2 regions of the Pseudalkalibacillus sp. JSM 102089 genome follow, and region 2 is predicted to be linked to the other one. Evidence: riboswitches for the same ligand, from Rfam matches in the RefSeq annotation. Region 2 holds a riboswitch; the other holds the start of a gene.
The links. Region 2 has a riboswitch for thiamine pyrophosphate ahead of thiE (thiamine phosphate synthase). Riboswitches for the same ligand answer to the same signal wherever they lie in the genome.

Region 1 (9,464 bases), on a different contig from region 2:
TTGGTAGGAAATTACTACTTCATGTGATTTATTGGGCTGAGAATGAAGGTATTAAGGGCATTGAACTTGAGACAGGAATTCATAACGCTGTTACAAAACACCTTTACAATTCCCTCGGTTTCCATGACATTATCTCAAAAAGATACGGGTTTACCTTCTCTTCTTAAAGATTATTTGCTGAAAGAGTTGTTTCTGATACACTAAGAGATGGTAGAGAAAGGAGGCGTTTATAAAATGGAATTACGCGTAGATCGCACACCAAACCCAAATGCTATTAAAATCACGGCAGATCAACAGCTTTTCGAAGGAACTTCAAGCCATTCTTTCAAGAAGAATGACAATCCTGATCACCAAATGGCTGCTGCACTTCTTAAATTAGATGGTGTTGATAATGTGTTTGGATACCAGGATTTTATTACAATTAATAAGATGCCAGAGGCAGATTGGGATACATTACTTCCAGAAGTAAAAGAAACAATCTCTAATAACGCATAGAAAAAAGTTCCTCGGATACCCGAGGAACTTTTTTTGTGTTGTTAAGTAGTAGGTGAGATGTTTCACTTTTTGAGTAGAACATAAAGGACGTGTTCAAATGAAAAGGCTCCAGTGCCTGCAGTGTCTAAACGCCCACTTCCGCTTTTATTGTCTAGCTGTGACTCGCAGAAACTGCGATATTTCGCTCTTTCACCAGAACACAAAGGACGTGTTCTAGTTCAAGAGCTCCAATATCTCCGTTTCTAAACGCTCGTCTCCGCTTTTCTTGTCTAGCTGTGCGGGCCAAATCCTTCGGCTGTTTCGCCCAATCGAATGAGACAAAAATCGTCTCAATCTCTTGGGCTCCAACATCCTGCGGATTTAGGCAGGCCCGCTCCGCTTTTCTTGGCTAGCTGCAGCGCCCAGCCTCTCGATCGCTTCAGCCCTTCATCCGAACACAAAAACCGTGTTCAAATGAAGGGCCTCCAGCGTTTGTCGTCCCTAAACGCTCACTTCCGCTTTTCTTAACCATCCGTTCTAAAGAATCCGAAGATGCCTGTGGTGTTGACTATGTTGGTGAAGGCGGTTGGGTCGATGTCTTGGATGATGTGCTCGAGGTCGTATAGTTCATAACGTGTGACGACGATCATGAGCATTTCTTTGTCTTCTCCTCTGTAAGCACCTTTGGCAGGAAGCTTGGTGATTCCTCTTACAAGACGGTCATGAATGGCTTTTTGCATTTCATTTCCTTTGGAAGTTACGATCATAGCTGTTAGTTTTTCGTGACGTGTATGAATGACGTCGATTACTCGAGATGATACGTATAAGGTAACGAGCGTATAAAGGGCTTTTTCCCAGCCATAAAGCATTCCTGCGGTGAGGATAATCAACGCGTTCATGCTGAAGAAATACGTACCGATTGGACGGTCTTTCATGCGGGATAGAATCATGGCTACGATGTCCATTCCCCCGGTGGAAGCCCCCCATTTTAATGTAAAACCGATACCAATCGCTGCAATTACTCCGCCAAACACTGCATTGAGCAGTATATCTTCTGACAGAGCCTGAACTGGAATGATTTCAAGGAAAAAGGTAGTAGCTCCTACACTAATGACGCTATATAATGTAAAAGACTTGCCCACTTTCTTCCACCCCAGAATAGCTACAGGGATATTTAGTAACATAAGTAAAATACCCGTTGAGATTGAAATAGGCGTATAATCACTTAGTACACTAGAAATGAGCTGTGCGATACCAGTAAAACCACTAGCATATACATTGGCAGGGATAAGAAATAAGTTCAAAGAAACTGCACCAAGAATCGCACCTAAGAGAATTACAATAATTTTTTTTACTTCTTCCAATAAGAACACCTTCTTTTTTGAAACAGAGATTTAACTCGTTTACAGAATATAAGTAGAGACTGATCCGATTGACAATACTCTCAGGATCCGATCTTTATAAGTGACGATTAGGTAAAGCCACATCTACTAAGCCAAGTATATCTAATCAAACTATCTAATCTACGTCAACTGTTTTCTATTCAACCCCATCAATAGGATTGATTTCCTCTTTACTAATGGGATAAACTTGATTATAACAAACATTCATTTACATACTGACTTAAAAATGAAGAAGGGACGATCGTCCATGACAGTTAAAATCATTACAGATAGCGCCTCCGATTTGCCAGAGGATCTCGCACGAAAGCACGACATCGACATCATGCCACTAATGGTCATTATCGGAGATCAGGAGTATTATGACCGTGAAGAGATCCAAGCAAAAGAGTTATATAAGACTTTGCGAGAAGGTACAATGGCCAAAACGTCGCAAATTCCTCCAGCACGGATACGAGAGACATTTACGAAATACGCTAAAATGGGTCAGCCTTTTATTTATATTGCGCTATCTTCTGGCATTTCAGGTACATACCAATCCGCTGCCATCATAAAAAATGAAGTACAGGAAGAATACCCTGACGTACAAATGGAGGTCATTGATTCCAAAGCTGCTTCTCTCGGCTACGGACTTATGGCGATCCACGCTGCAGAGCTTGCTGAAAAAGGTGAAGGATTTGAGCAAATATCAGAAAGCTTAAACAGCAAGTATTTAACGCACATGGAACACATTTTCACAGTAGACGACCTGGAGTTCCTTCAACGCGGTGGTCGCGTCAGCAAAGCTTCGGCCTTCTTTGGTGGAATGTTAAAAATCAAACCAGTGCTCCACGTTGAAGACGGGAAACTTGTTCCGATTGAAAAAATTCGTGGAAAAAACAAAGTCACAAAGCGTATGGTTGAGATCATGCAAGAACGCGGTGTTAATCTTCAGTCTCAATTAATCGGCATATCACATGGAGATGACCTTGAAAGCGCTGAAAAATTAAAAAGTGCGATTCAAGACACATATGGGAGTGAGCACTTTGTCATTCATGAAGTAGGCGCTACGATTGGCTCTCACTCAGGACCAGGAACACTTGCATTGTTTTTCTTAAATAAATAACTTCCTTTTACATAGGATGTCGCATAATCGCGTACTCTATTATTGTGCATGGCAATCCTAGCAAGGGAGGACATAACGTGTCATCAACAAAAGATAATAATAAAAAAGCAGTTGATCATAATGCTAAACGAATGTTGAAAAACAAGTTGAAAGAAGAAAATCGTGAAGGCGGGAAACACCAGTATTCTAAGGATACTGACCACTTGTAGAAATCAAGCAATGAAAAGAAACCGGCTAACCAGCCGGTTTCTTAATTTCTAACATCTGTGATATCGAAGTAAGGAAATGTTAGACCACCCCAATAAGCAAGAGAAAAACCTAGCGTGATGTAGAGTATAAAATATACGTCTACTCTCGAAAAGGTCTGTTTGTAATAATAAGTTCGTTCCTTATTATTGAATTGCTTCGCTTCCATGGCAACTGCAATGCGATGAGCTCTACGAATACTTTGAGAAAGCAACGGCACCGCATAAAGCGTCACAGACTGCATGATTCGAGCGAACCCTTTTTTCTTTTTTATACCTCTAATAAGTAATGCAGCTCTTAGCTGTTGGAATTCCTCCATCATAACAGGAAGAATCCGAACAGCAGCCATAAAGCTATAGGCATACCGAGGCGGTACTTTAAGCTGTTGAACGAGGGAATAGAAGAGAAATACTGGCCTCGTTGTCAAAGCGAATAGAAGTCCGAGCAAGGCGAAATTTAAAGCTCGAAACCCGATGTGAAGACCTCGAAAGAAGCTCTCTTCTGTAATATGAACGATTCCCCACTTCCACCAAGTCGTTGTTCCTTGACCAAAGAACATCATACTAGAAGCACTTGAGAAAAATAATAACAAAAATGGAATCATTAAGATCGCTAGTATCTTTTTCTGATGTCCTGTGGCGAACAAGACGAGAATTAATGGAACCACTGTTACATTGCTAATCAAATTTGGATTGTGAACGAATAAAAGAAGGATAAATAATGCTAAAATGAACACCAATTTGAAAGCAGGATTTAAACGATGAAGCCATGTTTCTTTATATTGTAGAGTCCACTGCATGATGTTCCCTCTCTTCCCTTCTCAGAAGTTCTCGATCAGCGGTTAGCTTACCCTCTTCAATGACCCACTCTCTCGTCCCATAATTTTGAACAATCTCCTCATCATGCGTCACCATGATAATGAGCATTCCCTTTGACCTTAATTGTTCAAATAAAGCTAGCAACTTAAACGTATTACTTGCATCCTGACCAAATGTTGGTTCGTCTAACAAGAGAATCGGTTGAGAACCAAACATGGCCGTTCCTACGCTTAACCTTCTTTTTTGCCCCGTAGAAAGCTGGTACGGATGAAGAGTTCGCACTTGCTTAAGATCATATGCTTGAAGCCACTGGGCTACTTTTTGATCTACTTCCACATCTCCTATCATTTCAAGGGAATAAGCAAGTTCATCATAGACAGAATTCGTGACAAATTGAAATTCTGGATTTTGAAAAACAAAAGCTAGTTGCTCACGGGAATCTTTGATCGATTTTAATTCCTGATTCTTTACTCTCTTTTTCCCGGACGTTTTCATCACATTCATTAAACTTAAAAGAAAGGAGCTTTTACCTGCTCCATTCTTTCCGGTAACCACAATCCATTCTCCTTCATGAGCTGATCCATTATGCACTTCAATTTTTGGGATTTTGCCACGATACCCTTTTAACTGTTTAATCTCAAGAATTTCTTCCCCTTTAACATACGATGCAGGAAGATTTTTTTCACTTGTATGTTCTTCCCATACGCCCGGATACCAAATCCCATATTCTTTCATCTTATGTTTATAAAAGGAGAAGATACTTTTTGGGTCGGCATCTGCGATAATCCTTCCCTCTGAATCGAAAAGGACGATGCGATCAACAAAATCAATCACTTCATTAATCTTATGCTCCACAATAATCATTGTTTGTGTAGCATTAATTTGCTTAATTGTTTTCCATACGTCAGAAGTACCTGCAGGATCAAGTAATGCGGTCGGTTCATCCAAAAAAATCACGTCTGGCTCAAGTGCAAGCATGGATGCAATGGCTAGTCGCTGTTTCATTCCTTGTGAAAGTGAATTAATCTCAATATGCGGATCCTTAAAGGAAAGACCTACCTTCTCAAGATAATGACGAATTAACCCTTCCATTTCAGGTTGCGGGACAGCACGATTTTCCAGTACGAATGCCATCTCTTCATCCACATATGGCATACAAAACTGAGAATCAGGATCTTGAAATACGACGCCTGAAGATTTTGGAATGCTTTTGGCATCTACCTTCATAGGCACTGGAACGGCATTTGGTATTAACCCAGATAATATTTGCAGAAGAGTGGATTTACCACAACCGCTCGGACCAAGAAATAAGACCTTTTCCCCTTCTGCAATCTCAAGAGATAATTTATTAAATAACAGCGTTTCCGCTCCCGCATATTTTACACGAAGGTTTGATACACCCACTTTCATATAACCACTCCTTACTGATCTAACGCCTTATAATCTTCATCACTTGCTGGTCTAACCAAGCTAGTAACACCTGTTTTCTCTAGAGCTTCTACAAGGAAATAAGCAAGTAGCCCAGCTAGTAGAAAACCACCTATTAACCTAGCACCAATGAGAAGTAGTAAATTCCATAGAGCAAGGTCCATCACATATCCATAGGCAGCATCCATGACAATGGAGCCTACCGCAGCAGCAATCCCTCCAAGCGCCGCAACAAATGCGGTGTATCGTTTATAGCCAAATAAGGCAAACATTAATTCCGTTCCTAATCCTTGAACAATTCCATATAGAAGAACAGATAATCCATATTCTGAACCAACAAGAAATTCACCAGAAGCTGCAGCTGTTTCTGCAAGTAGTGCCACACCAGGCTTACGAAGAAGAAGCACTGCCACAGTTCCCGCAATAAACCACATTCCGTAAATCACATCACCAATATGAAGGCCAAATGGTTTAAAGACGTTATAGACCGGTCCCCACAATTTATAAATAATCCCAAAAACAAGGGCAATCACGATCGTAATCAAAATGTCCGAAAGCTTTAGTCGTTTCATACCCGCTCACCTTTTTGGAGGGAGATTGGCCACTCTTCTACTTGATAAGCCATTTCCCAGAAACCATATTCCAACTGACAGCTAAGAATGAAATAGTCCCTGATTCGCTTCAATTCTCTTTCAGGTGCCGTCTCAGCCCACTGATCGAGGATTTTTCTTAGTTGATCCGTCACTGGTTCCATTGACTTCTCTCCGTAAAACGTAATCCAATCATAAAAAGGATGATCTTCTTTAGGATTAACCTCTTCCATTAAACGCTGACCAATCTCAAGGTATGTCCATGGACATGGCAGAAGCGCTGCAACGATTTCTCCGAGCGTACCTGAATGAGCAGCGTCAAGCATATGCCTCGTATAATGGTGTGCCGTCGGGGCGAGGGGATAGCCTTGCAGTTCTTCATAAGTGACGCCTGCAGCTTGACACAAATTATTATGAGGATGAACCTCACTATGGAGTACAAATGATATTTGTTCAGTGAAAAGCGCCATCTCTTCTCTGTTTTCACATTTCGATAGCGCAATGCCATAGATTCGAACAAATGTATTCAAATATTCAAAGTCCTGCTTTACATAGTGAACAAGCTGTTCCTTCTCTAACTTTCCCTCCGCAATTCCTCTTACAAATGGATGGTTAAAGATTCCTTCAAAAATTGGTGCTGCTTCCTCTCTTAACTGTTCAGTAAACGACATAAAAAAACTCCTCTCCGCTTTTCATCCAACTGATAAAGAGGAAAGGAGCTTGAATGCCGTTGTTCCGTCATTTCTGAAGCGACTCAACGTTTTTTTACAACGTTCAAAAGCCGCTCCAAAAATGGAGCGGCTGCGGTGGCATCCGTCTCCACTTTCCTCCGCTGGCGCTAACCAGATCAGGTTCAAAGGGTCCAGGACATCCTGTCTCAGTCATATAAATGACTCCCCTAGTGGATATATAAAAAGCTTTTTTGATTGATAGTTTGATAACTATTAAGCTACTCTTCTTTCACACCTTTGTCAACCATTACTGGAAGTTCGATAACAAAAGTTGTTTTTTCTGGATTTGATCGCACTGAAATCACACCTTCGTGCTTTTCAATAATTTGCTTGCAAACAGACAATCCAAGACCCGTCCCTAGTTTTTTTGTACTAATGAACGGTTGAAAGATACTTTCAACAAGATGCGATGAAATTTGCCGTCCGTTATTGGAAATTTCAATCGTGATTCGTCCATGGTTTTCTTTTGCGCTCATCTCAATTTTTCGATGATCGATTTTATTTTCATTTAACTCTTCAATCGAGTTAATCATAATATTAAGAATGACTTGTTTGATTTGTTCTTCTACACCGAACAGTGGAATGTCTGGATGAATTGCTGTTTCCACTTCTATCTTTGATTCTAGTAGTCTTGGATAAAGAATTTCAATAGTATATCTTAATAATCCACTTAAATTTAATGAAAGAGGGCGATCATCGCTCCCACGCATTTTTGATAAGAAAAGAAATTGACTTACCTTCTCTTCTAGACTTTTCATTTCGCTATTAAGGATTTCGAAATAATGTTTCTCGATTAAATTATTAGCATCACTATCATCTTCTAATAATTTTAAAAATCCTTTAATGGAGGTAAGAGGATTGCGAAACTCATGAGCAAAGCTCGCACCTAGCTGACCAAGAATGGTTAAACGATCACTATGCATTTCTTGTATAAATTTGTTTTTATCATGAATGATATTATCCTTCACCTTCGTGTATTCCGTCACTGAATGATACGAATAGGCGTTAAAGTAATTATTAATGATTTGAATACCTTTCGAAAGTTCATCTCTATCAAATGATGATTCGTTTAAGACAGAGATCACCACTGATCTCCCAAAATTAATATTCGCAATAAACTCTCCGATATTAACATTTGCTTCAATTCGCTCATTGGCAATTTTCTTAGTTAATGTCATAATCCAGCTTTCATCCTGAAGACGAATATAACGAGAGATAAGTTCAACCGTTCGTTTCCCATTCTTAATGATTTCTTCATAATAAGGATCCTCTTGAGAAATTTTTGCGCCAAGCAGCCACTTTTCTACAATTTCGGGCTGACTTTGTTCCAAAAACGACGCAAATCGTTCTTCAAATTCAGATTCGCTTAAATCAAAATTCATACCTCTCGCCTCACAAACTACATTATAGGTTTGTTTCATTTTATCATGTAATGGAAATGTCATCATTATATTCTCAGACTTTAGGTTTAGAAATTCTCTCTATTGGAAACTCCTTACATATATATGATTTGAAAGGAGCTATCCCATGCGACCAGATTTTAGACAAACGGATGGACAACCAGCACAACATCAAAATCATCAACCAGGATCTCAGCAAGAAATGAATCCAATGCCCTTAATGGAAGACCCAGATTATAAAGGATCAGGAAAATTAACGAATAAAGTCGTCCTCATTACTGGAGGAGATAGTGGGATAGGTGAAGCCGTTGCGATTGCTTATGCAAAAGAAGGAGCAAAAATCGCCATTGTTTATCTTGACGAACATGAAGATGCGCAACTTACGAAGCAAAAAATCGAAGAAGTCGGAAGCGAATGTTTATTGTTGCCGGGAGACATTGGAAGTGAAAGCTTTGCTTACGATTTGATTAAACAGGTGATTGATCATTTCGGACAGCTCGATATTTTAATTAATAATGCAGCAGAACAGCACCCCCAACAGGGAATAGAAGAAATTAGTGCTGAACAGCTCGAAAAAACATTCCGCACCAACGTTTTTTCCATGTTTCATCTGACGAAAGCCGCTCTTCCCCATCTAAAAAATGGAAGTGCAATCATTAACACTTCCTCCGTAACCGCCTATGAAGGCAATGACCAGCTGATCGATTACTCTAGTACAAAAGGCGCAATCACTACGTTCACAAGGAGTCTCGCAAAGTCGCTCGTTGGAAAAGGAATTCGTGTCAACAGCGTTGCACCTGGTCCTATTTGGACACCGCTTATCCCTTCCACCTTCTCAGCAGAAAAAGTGAAAAACTTTGGTACGAATACACCTATGGGGAGACCGGGTCAGCCAGAAGAATTGGCTGCAGCTTACGTTCTTCTTGGTTCGGACGGATCTTCTTATATGACCGGTCAAACCATTCACATTAATGGCGGACAGTTCTTATCATCTTAAAACCTCCTTTGGGAGGTTTTTTATATTAGTTACTCTATAAAAAATGATTTTTAAGATTCAATTGGACAAGAGTTTATACGTCTTTTTACTGCATTCATATAGTATAGAGAAAATAATTTTAGACTATATTTGAACACGTATGTTCAATAGGGGTTGTCATTATGGTTTTTATCAATCGATACTCCACCCGAACATGTGGAGCCATGACATTTACAGGAAATACGTTAGGTTTAAGTCAGTTACTTAACGCTAATGAAGCAGGAACACAAGGTAGT
Region 2 (9,464 bases):
TTAGTAAAAGCAGCGCAATCCGCTTCAACTTCAAGCTACATACAAGCTTATTCGATCATTGGTGTGGAAGATAAAGAAAAGAAAAAGCAGCTTGCTGAATTAGCTGGTGGGCAAAGTTATGTTGAAAAGAATGGTCACTTCTTTGTTTTTTGTGCAGATTTCAATCGCCACCATGCAACAGCTGAAATGCATGGGACAGATGTAACGGAAACGACGCAAACAACTGAAAAGTTCATGGTAGGATTAATAGATGCAGCGCTTGCTGCACAAAACGCCAGCATAGCAGCAGAGTCAATGGGACTAGGTATTTGCTATATTGGTGGCATTCGGAACGACCTTGAAAAAGTGAGTGAAGTATTGAATCTTCCTCAATTTGTTATTCCTTTATTTGGACTTTGTGTTGGATATCCCGATCAGGATCCAGATGTAAAACCACGATTACCTCTAAATAACATCTATCATATTGATGAATATGAGCATGATGCAAATGCATTTAAAGAAGGATTAAACGAATATGATGAAGTTATTTCAGGTTACTACACGAATCGAACGGGAGGTCAACGATCAGCAGGATGGACTTCTATGATGGCACATAAATTAGCGACCCCTGTTCGAACGTATATGAAGAAATTTCTTGAAAAGAAAGGTTTTCCTCTGAAATAGAGTGTTACTTGCGAAAGGTGGATTAAGATGAAAGAAGAAAAATGGCTCATTGGTGTTGATTTAGGTGGAACAACTATCAAGCTTTCATTCCTTGATTTTTATGGTGAAATTATTAGTAAATGGGAAATTCCTACTGATAAATCGGAAGCTGGTCGTCATATCACAACTCACATAGCTCGTGCTATTGATGATAAGATGGAAGAAATGAATGTTAGCAGAAAGAAGTTTTCTGGTATCGGTATGGGAGCTCCAGGTTTCATTGAAATGGATTCAGGATTTATTTACCACGCAGTAAACATTGGATGGCGAGACTTTCCTTTAAAAGACAAGCTTGAAGTTGAAACAGGGTTACCAGTTATTATTGATAACGATGCGAACATTGCTGCTCTTGGTGAAATGTGGCGTGGCGCAGGGGATGGAGCACGTGATTTACTATGCGTCACGCTAGGGACTGGAGTAGGCGGAGGCATTATTACGAATGGAACAATCATTCATGGAACGAATGGCATGGCGGGGGAAATAGGTCATATTACATCCATCCCTGATGGTGGAGCGCAATGCAATTGTGGCAAAACAGGCTGCCTTGAAACAGTAGCCTCAGCGACTGGTGTTGTTCGTATTGCGATGGAAAAACTTATGTCACATCAGGACAGTGTCCTATATCATATTTATCAAGAAAAGAGTGAAATTACTTCTCGTGATATTTTTGAAGGCGCTGAGGCCCAGGATCCATATGCTGTTGAAGTAGTGAATAATGTAACTTTCCATCTAGGACTTGCGATTGCCAACCTGGCTAATTCTTTGAATCCTTCTAAAATTGTAATAGGTGGGGGCGTATCAAAAGCAGGCGAAGCGCTTCTTACCCCCTTAAAAAAACAATTTGAAAAATATGCATTGCCAAGAGTTAGAAAAGGTGCGGATTTTGCAATTGCCACACTCGGCAATGATGCTGGCGTAATAGGAGGAGCGTGGCTCGTAAAAACGAAATTGATGAAATAGTCCTGGTTTTTCATGTTTCAGCCTGCTATAACAAGGGAAGAAAAGATCAGTTAAGTTCGATCTTTTCTTTTTTTTTGTAAAAAAATTGCCCAAATGAAACTTTTTGTCCATTTCATTCGTTATTACTAACAGACAGGAAGCTCAGAATCAAAATAATTGTGAAAGAAATACTAAAATAAGGACAAAAGTTAGTTGATTAAATTTCGAAAACATACTATCATAGCGATTATGTATGGTCGTAGAAAGTAATGGTAGCTTTTCCTTATATTCAACTAAGGAGGTACTAAGAAAACATGAAAAAGCTACAAAATAAGTATTCTTTTTTCCTAATCGTAGCCTTTATGCTGTGGTTAAAAACGTATTTGGTGTACGAATTTGCTTTCAACATTGAACCTGAAAATAAAATGGAAGGGTTTATATTACTGCTAAACCCAATTAGTTCTGTATTGCTATTCCTCGGTTTTGCCCTATTTGCCTCACCAAAGTATCGCAACAGAGTACTACTGGTCATTAATTTTATTGGCTCATTTATCCTATTTGCAAACGTCGTATACTACCGTGAATTTACTGATTTTATAACAATACCATTGTTGTTTCAAACGAATAATATGGGGGAGCTTGGTAATAGTATTGCTGAACTTGTAAGCGGTTTTGATTTCTTGCTCTTTGTAGATATCATTATTCTGGCAGTTTTCCTTTTCGTAAGAAAAACGAAGGCGTACACGGTTAAGAAGAAAGAAATTGCTATTGTATTTGCTAGCGCTATAGCTCTTTTTGCTGTTAATGTTGGGCTTGCAGAAACAGAACGCCCGCAGCTTTTAACTCGTACGTTTGATCGTGAAATGCTCATAAAATATATTGGTACTTATAACTACCACGTTTATGACGCTGTTCTTCAGTCCAAAGCAAAAGCACAGCGAGCATTTGCGGATGGCAGTGAGATCGTAGATATTGAAAACTATGTAAAAGCTAACCACGTTGAGCCAGATCCTGAAATGTTTGGTGAAGCTGAAGGGAAAAACATCATCCTTGTATCGTTAGAATCCACACAGAGTTTTGTAGTGAATGAAGAAGTGGATGGAGAAGAAATTACGCCTTTCTTAAATGATCTTATAGATGAAAGTTATTATTTCCCGAATTTCTATCATCAAACAGCTCAGGGTAAAACTTCTGACTCCGAATTTATTCTTGAGAATTCATTATATGGACTTCCAAGTGGAGCTGTATTCTTTACCCATTCAGGGAACGAATACAATGCATCACCAGAAATATTAAGTGAGAATGGATACTATAACGCTGTCTTCCATGCGAATAACAAAAGCTTCTGGAACCGTGACGTTATGTATGACTCCCTTAAATACGATAAGTTCTATGACATTAATGATTTTACAGTAACGCCTGATAATTCAATCGGATGGGGATTGAAAGATGAATATTTCTTTGATCAATCCATTAAATATTTAGAAACGCTACCGGAACCTTACTATGCTAAATACATTACATTAACAAACCACTTTCCTTTTACACTTGAATCAGAGGATGAATATATTCCAGAGTGGACTTCAGATGATGGAACTGTTAACAGATATTTCACTACGGTTCGATATCAAGATGAAGCTCTAAAGAAATTCTTTGAGCGAATGAAAGAAGAAGGACTTTATGAAGATTCGATCTTCGTCATGTACGGTGATCACTATGGAATTTCTGAGAACCATAACAAAGCTATGGGAGAATTCTTAGGCAAAGAAATCACACCATTTGAATCCACGGAGCTTCAAAAAGTTCCGCTCGTTGTTCATATTCCTGGCCAAGAAGGGGAAGTGATGGAACAGGTCGGTGGTCAAATTGATTTGAAGCCGACAATTATGCACCTGCTTGGTATTGATACGAAGGATATGATTAAATTTGGTAACGATCTTTTTGCAAAAGAACAGGATAATTTCACTATCCTTCGCGATGGAAGCTTCATTACTGAAAATAATCTATACACTAAAAGTGTCTGTTATGACAAAGAAACAGGAGAAGAAACGGATAAATCAGCCTGTGAACCATACATGGAGAAGGCAAAAACTGATCTTGCCTACTCAGATAAAATCGTTTATGGAGACCTTCTACGTTTCTTAGGCAAGCATGATGAGCAACAAGAGGATACAGAAATAGAAAAATAGCATGAAAGATGCAAACCCCACCTTGGATATTAGGTGGGGTTTTTGTATTGTAGTGAACTTTTTCTGAGGCGAGCAATAAGGCTAATATGTCCTAATTATGTAGCATATGCATCACTCATTATTTCATATCATTGTAAGAAGGATATGAAATGTGGGAGGGTATGACATGAAAATTAGGGTGAAGAGTGGGGATAGCCTTTGGAAATATAGCCGAGTGTTTCAAATTCCACTTCAATTAATATTAGATAGTAATAATCTTGAGAATCCTGATCAACTTATAGTCGGAGAACAAATTCAGATCCCTGGGTTTGTCACGAAAAGTTATACCATTAAGCCAGGAGATACATTATGGAAAATAGCAGGATGGTACGGAACACCCCTAGATGGTGTTCTTTTGCTAAACGATTCGAATCCTTTTTCGTTACAACCAGGAGAAAAAGTGAATATACCGATTCGTGTAACGTGGTCACTCATTAACCCAAATCAAAATTACGATTATCAAACCCTTGTTAATGATATTCGAAAAATACTTGCTGTTTATCCATTTATTAAACGATCCATCATTGGCGAATCTGTCATGGAAAAGCCAATCCCAGAACTAGTAGTGGGAACAGGAAAGAAAAAAGTTCATATGAATGGAGCATTTCATGCTAATGAATGGTTAACCTCAACTCTCATTATGAAATTTGTAGATGATTATTCTCGTGAATTGACGAATAGTCAGAGATTGAGCGGTGTTTACCTCCCATCTCTATATGAAACGACTTCTCTCTCTCTTGTACCCATGGTAAACCCAGATGGAGTGGATCTTGTCATTAATGGATTACCTGAAGAAGAACCTTACCGCTCATTGGCGGATCAAATTAATAATGGAAGTGAACAATTTAACAGATGGAAGGCGAACATTAGGGGAGTTGATTTAAACAATCAGTATCCTGCTAAATGGGAAATAGAAGCTGAACGAAAACCAACAAAACCTTCTCCAAGAAATTACCCGGGAAAAGCACCGCTTACAGAGCCAGAAGCAATAGCGATCGCAGACCTGACGAGAAGAAAGAAATTTGATCGTGCGCTAGCATTTCATTCTCAAGGTGAAGTGATCTTTTGGGGTTTCGAAGGACTTGAACCTCCTGAGTCAGAAATCTTGGTGAGAGAATTTTCGCGACTGAGCGGTTATCGAGCAGTTCGCTATGTTGATAGTTTCGCTGGATACAAGGATTGGTTTATTCAAGACTTTAGAAGACCGGGTTTTACCGTAGAAATTGGAAAAGGGGAAAGTCCTTTGCCTACTTCTGATTTCAACACTATTTACCAAGATACATTAGGGATTTTCCTTTCTTCTCTGTATATGTAGGTTAGTGGCTTGTTTTTTAATCACTTCTTTGTCATAATAAACTTAATTTCATAATTCCAAAGACTAGGGGTGCCTTCATGTAAGGGAAGGCTGAGAAAAAGAAACCGTCATTTCTTTTACCCTTGAACCTGATCTGGTTGATACCAGCGTAGGGAAGTCGGTAGCAGTATTGATTACGTATTACTACCCCCATTCCTTACGCGGAATGGGGTTTTTTAGTGTGTTTTATGTTAATCGTTTTTAAGCGTTTACGGTGGTAGCTTATACTCTTGATTCTCGATTTTTAGCTCGAAGCGATTGGTTATCACAGAGCGTAATTGAGCCGAAAATCAACAAAGCTCGTTAACATAGGCTTAAGGTTAAAAGTATTAGAGGAGGTAAATAATGAAGGATTTTAAATTATACGTCATTACAGGGGAAGAATTCCACCCTGATCGAGACCTAGTTGAGGTAATGGAGCAAGCGATACAAGGTGGTACTGATATTATTCAATTGCGTGATAAGACGAATTCTAAAAAGGTTGTACTAGAAAAAGCTTTGAGATTAAAGGAGCTAACACAAAAATATGAAGTTCCTTTTATTGTGAATGATCACATTGATATTGCGCTAGCCGTTGATGCTGATGGCATTCATCTCGGTCAGGATGATTTACCTTTAGAGGTAGCAAGGAAGATTGTTGGACCTAATAAGATCATAGGTATCTCCACACATCGAATAGAAGAAGCGCGTGAAGCAGAGCAGCGTGGTGCTGATTACATTGGGGCTGGGCCAGTCTTTCCCACAAATAGCAAAAGCGATGTTGTTGATCCAGTAACAACTGACTATCTCAAAGAAGTTGCAGCAGAAATATCTATTCCGTTTGTAGCCATCGGCGGCATCAAATTGCATAATGTTTCGGACGTCCTCCATTCAGGTGCTTCTAGAGTATGTGTCATTAGTGAAGTAGTTGGTAGTGCCGATATTAAAGGCACGTGCGAAGCATTTATTCAATCCATTCAAAAAGAGGTGATTCCCAAGTGACATTACTAGTTAATGGAGAGCAGCATGATTTAGAAGTGGCAACATTGAAAGAAGTTGTTACTCATTTTGGCTTGCAAGAAGGGTTGGTTGTCACTGAAGTTAATGGAACAATTATTGATCGCTCGGAATGGATCGATACAGAAGTAAAAGAAGGAATGAAAATTGAACTTGTCCACTTTGTAGGAGGGGGTTGACCGAATGAATGATAAATTAACAATAGCTGGTAAAGAACTTTCTTCCCGCTTGTTTCTTGGCACGGGAAGATATCCAAATCCATATGTTCAAAATAAAGCAATTGAAGCTTCTGAAGCAGAAGTTCTCACATTTGCTATTCGAAGAGTGAATCTTACTGCACCAAATGAAGATGCGATCTTACAGCACATCGAGAATCAATCATTTCACTATTTGCCCAATACTTCCGGAGCTACGACTGCTGAAGAAGCCATTCGCATCGCTCGTTTAGCAAAAGCATCTGGCTTAAGTGATTGGATAAAAATCGAAGTTAGTCGAGATGAAAAAATGCTAATCCCTGATCCGGTGGAAACCTTGAAAGCTACAGAGGTTCTTGCTAAAGAAGGTTTTGTTGTTTTACCGTATACTTCTGATGATCCAGCACTTTGCTATCGACTACAAGAAGCAGGTGCAGCGGCTGTCATGCCAGGGGGATCTCCTATTGGAACTGGTCTCGGCATCTTAAATCCATACAATATTGAACTAATTACAGAACAACTGAAGGTACCAGTCATAGTCGATGCGGGTCTTGGACATGCATCTGATGTAACACAAGCGATGGAGCTTGGGGCAGATGGAGTCCTCCTTAATACAGCCATAGCGAAAGCGAGAAACCCTGTCATGATGGCTGAGTCAGTTAAGTTGGCTATTAGAGCAGGAAGATTGTCTTACGTTGCAGGAAGAATTCCTAAAAAGAAGTACGCCACTGCAAGTAGTCCGGTACGAAATTAATAGAAGGAGGGCGATCATGGCTAACATTACGGTTGTAGGAGGCGGTGTGATTGGTCTCTCCATAGCATATGAATGCCGTACGAGGGGACATGAAACGACTGTAGTAGAAGCTCATAAGTGTGGGGGGCAAGCTTCAGGTGCAGCTGCAGGCATGCTTGCGCCTTATTCGGAAATTGAAGAAGATCCAGATGATTTTTTCAGACTTTGCCAACATAGTTTAAAGCTTTTCCCGAAATGGCAGGAAGAAATCAAACAGAATTCAGAAGTTGATTTTGAATATTGCGAGAGCGGCAGTCTTTATTGTATCTATCATGAGGCTGATCGGCTGTCTCTTGAGACAAAGCAGGCCTGGCAACGTAAGTTTAACGTTGAATCTACAATATTAAATGCTGACGAAGTAAGAGTGAAAGAGCCAGGCCTTTCTCAAGATGTTGTTGCAGCATTATGGTGTCCAGAAGAGTCACATATTTATGCTCCTGGCTACGTCTCAGCACTTTTAGATGCTTGTCGCAAGTTAGGTGTTCGGGTGATAGAGAATGCGGGAGAGGCGACGTTTGAAGAGAATAGCGTTGTGGTAAAAGGTCAACAAATCGAAAGCGATCGAGTTGTTCTTGCTGCAGGAGCATGGTCTATGTACTGGGAGGAAGCACTTGGTTTGACGTTGCCAATTTATCCAATACGTGGACAAATTTGCGCATATGAAGCCCCATCTCTCAATCACATTATTTTTACGAGTCAAGGCTATCTTGTAGCGAAAGCAAATGGATCAGTTGTTGCTGGTGCTTCGGAGGACATCGCTGGTTTTGATACAGCTGTTACGGAACATGGTGTAGGAAGACTTGAGAAATGGAGTAAGCAAGTGATGCCTGCCTTACAGCAGAAAAATCCATTTCATAAGTGGGCGGGGTTAAGACCTGCTACTCAAGATGGCTTTCCTATTATCGGAAAGCTAGATCATAAACCTAAGGTTATTTTAGCCACTGGTCATTATCGGAACGGAATCTTACTTAGTCCTGTTACAGCAAAGATTGTAGCTGATGAAATCGATGGAAGTGTTAGTGAATTAGGGCTCGGTCAATTTCGACCTGATCGTTTCCAGGTTATATAATGAAGGAGTGAGTTTTATGCGTAAAGCACTTACGATAGCTGGATCTGATAGTGGGGGAGGAGCTGGTATTCAGGCCGATTTAAAAACATTTCAAGAGCGGGAAGTGTTTGGGATGAGTGCCATAACGGCACTTACAGCTCAAAATACTCTAGGGGTTCACAATGTTTATCCCCAATCTATAGAAGCGGTTCAATCTCAGTTAGATGCTGTGCTATCGGATATTGGAACAGATGCTGTGAAAACTGGTATGCTTTTCTCTAGTGATATTATTTTGGGCGTTGCTGAGAAGATAAGAGAATACCAGGTGCCAAACCTTGTGATTGATCCTGTTATGATTGCGAAGGGAGGAGCATCACTCCTTCAAAAAGAGGCGATTCGTGCCATGAAGGAAGAACTCATTCCTCTTGGTACTATTATTACACCAAATATTCCTGAAGCTTCGGAGTTATTAGGTGGCGACTCAATTACTTCAGTTCGAGAAATGGAAGAAGCTGCAGCGGCATTACAACACTTTGGTGCAAAGGCTGTCCTTGTTAAAGGCGGACATATGGATGGAGAAACTTCGATAGATGTTTTGTATGCGAACCAACGTTTTTATCACTATGAGTCTAAACGTATTGATACAAAACATACTCATGGAACGGGATGTACCTTCTCTGCTTGCATAACTGCAGAGCTTGCGAAAGGACGAACAATACAAGAGGCGGTCTCAACTGCAAAAGAATTTATTACAGCAGCCATTGCGAATTCTCTTTCTATAGGTAATGGAATTGGACCTACGAACCACTCTGCTCATAGGCAAAAGCTAATAAGTGGAATGAAACAATAGCTCTGCACTGCGCAGAGTTTTTTATTTGGGGGTGTCTTTTAGGATGAGAAGGTCGAAAATACATAAGCTATACACGAAATGCACTTTCTTATCATAGGTCATCAATGCATGATAGAATAATGGTGTTAATTTACAGTAAGGAAAGGTCGTCTCATGAATAAAATAATTGAAGTGAAAAATGTGAATAATGAACGTGTGTCAGATATTCATTTTGATATGCTAGAAGGATCATTAACAACGATCATCGGCCCTTCAGGCGCTGGAAAAAGTAGCTTATTGATGTTGCTGAACCGATTAGAGGATCCTGATAGAGGTGAAATTCTCTTTAAAGGAAAGAAGCTAGATGAATTTCCAATCAAT

Region 1: it holds a riboswitch for thiamine pyrophosphate, as region 2 does, so the genes downstream of both, tenA (thiaminase II) here and thiE (thiamine phosphate synthase) in region 2, are expected to answer to the same signal.

Annotation. Positions count from the first base shown of each region.
Region 1 covers NZ_JBEWYW010000001.1:819,411-828,874, forward strand. The annotation lists gene ABVF21_RS04110 (GNAT family N-acetyltransferase) at 1-167, shown strand, start outside; gene ABVF21_RS04115 (NifU N-terminal domain-containing protein) at 235-495, shown strand; gene ABVF21_RS04120 (YitT family protein) at 999-1,847, opposite strand; gene ABVF21_RS04125 (DegV family protein) at 2,125-2,979, shown strand; gene ABVF21_RS04130 (DUF3941 domain-containing protein) at 3,057-3,188, shown strand; gene ABVF21_RS04135 (energy-coupling factor transporter transmembrane component T family protein) at 3,230-4,024, opposite strand; gene ABVF21_RS04140 (ABC transporter ATP-binding protein) at 4,002-5,453, opposite strand; gene ABVF21_RS04145 (ECF transporter S component) at 5,465-6,043, opposite strand; gene tenA (thiaminase II) at 6,040-6,732, opposite strand; TPP riboswitch at 6,869-6,971, opposite strand; gene ABVF21_RS04155 (histidine kinase N-terminal domain-containing protein) at 7,011-8,174, opposite strand; gene ABVF21_RS04160 (SDR family oxidoreductase) at 8,320-9,189, shown strand; partial or broken gene ABVF21_RS22790 (hypothetical protein) at 9,351-9,464, shown strand, end outside.
Region 2 covers NZ_JBEWYW010000004.1:290,586-300,049, forward strand. The annotation lists gene nfsA (oxygen-insensitive NADPH nitroreductase) at 1-663, shown strand, start outside; gene ABVF21_RS12140 (ROK family glucokinase) at 691-1,662, shown strand; gene ABVF21_RS12145 (LTA synthase family protein) at 1,956-3,830, shown strand; gene ABVF21_RS12150 (M14 family metallopeptidase) at 3,997-5,184, shown strand; TPP riboswitch at 5,240-5,356, shown strand; gene thiE (thiamine phosphate synthase) at 5,569-6,204, shown strand; gene thiS (sulfur carrier protein ThiS) at 6,201-6,398, shown strand; gene ABVF21_RS12165 (thiazole synthase) at 6,403-7,167, shown strand; gene thiO (glycine oxidase ThiO) at 7,184-8,275, shown strand; gene thiD (bifunctional hydroxymethylpyrimidine kinase/phosphomethylpyrimidine kinase) at 8,292-9,104, shown strand; gene ABVF21_RS12180 (ABC transporter ATP-binding protein) at 9,258-9,464, shown strand, end outside.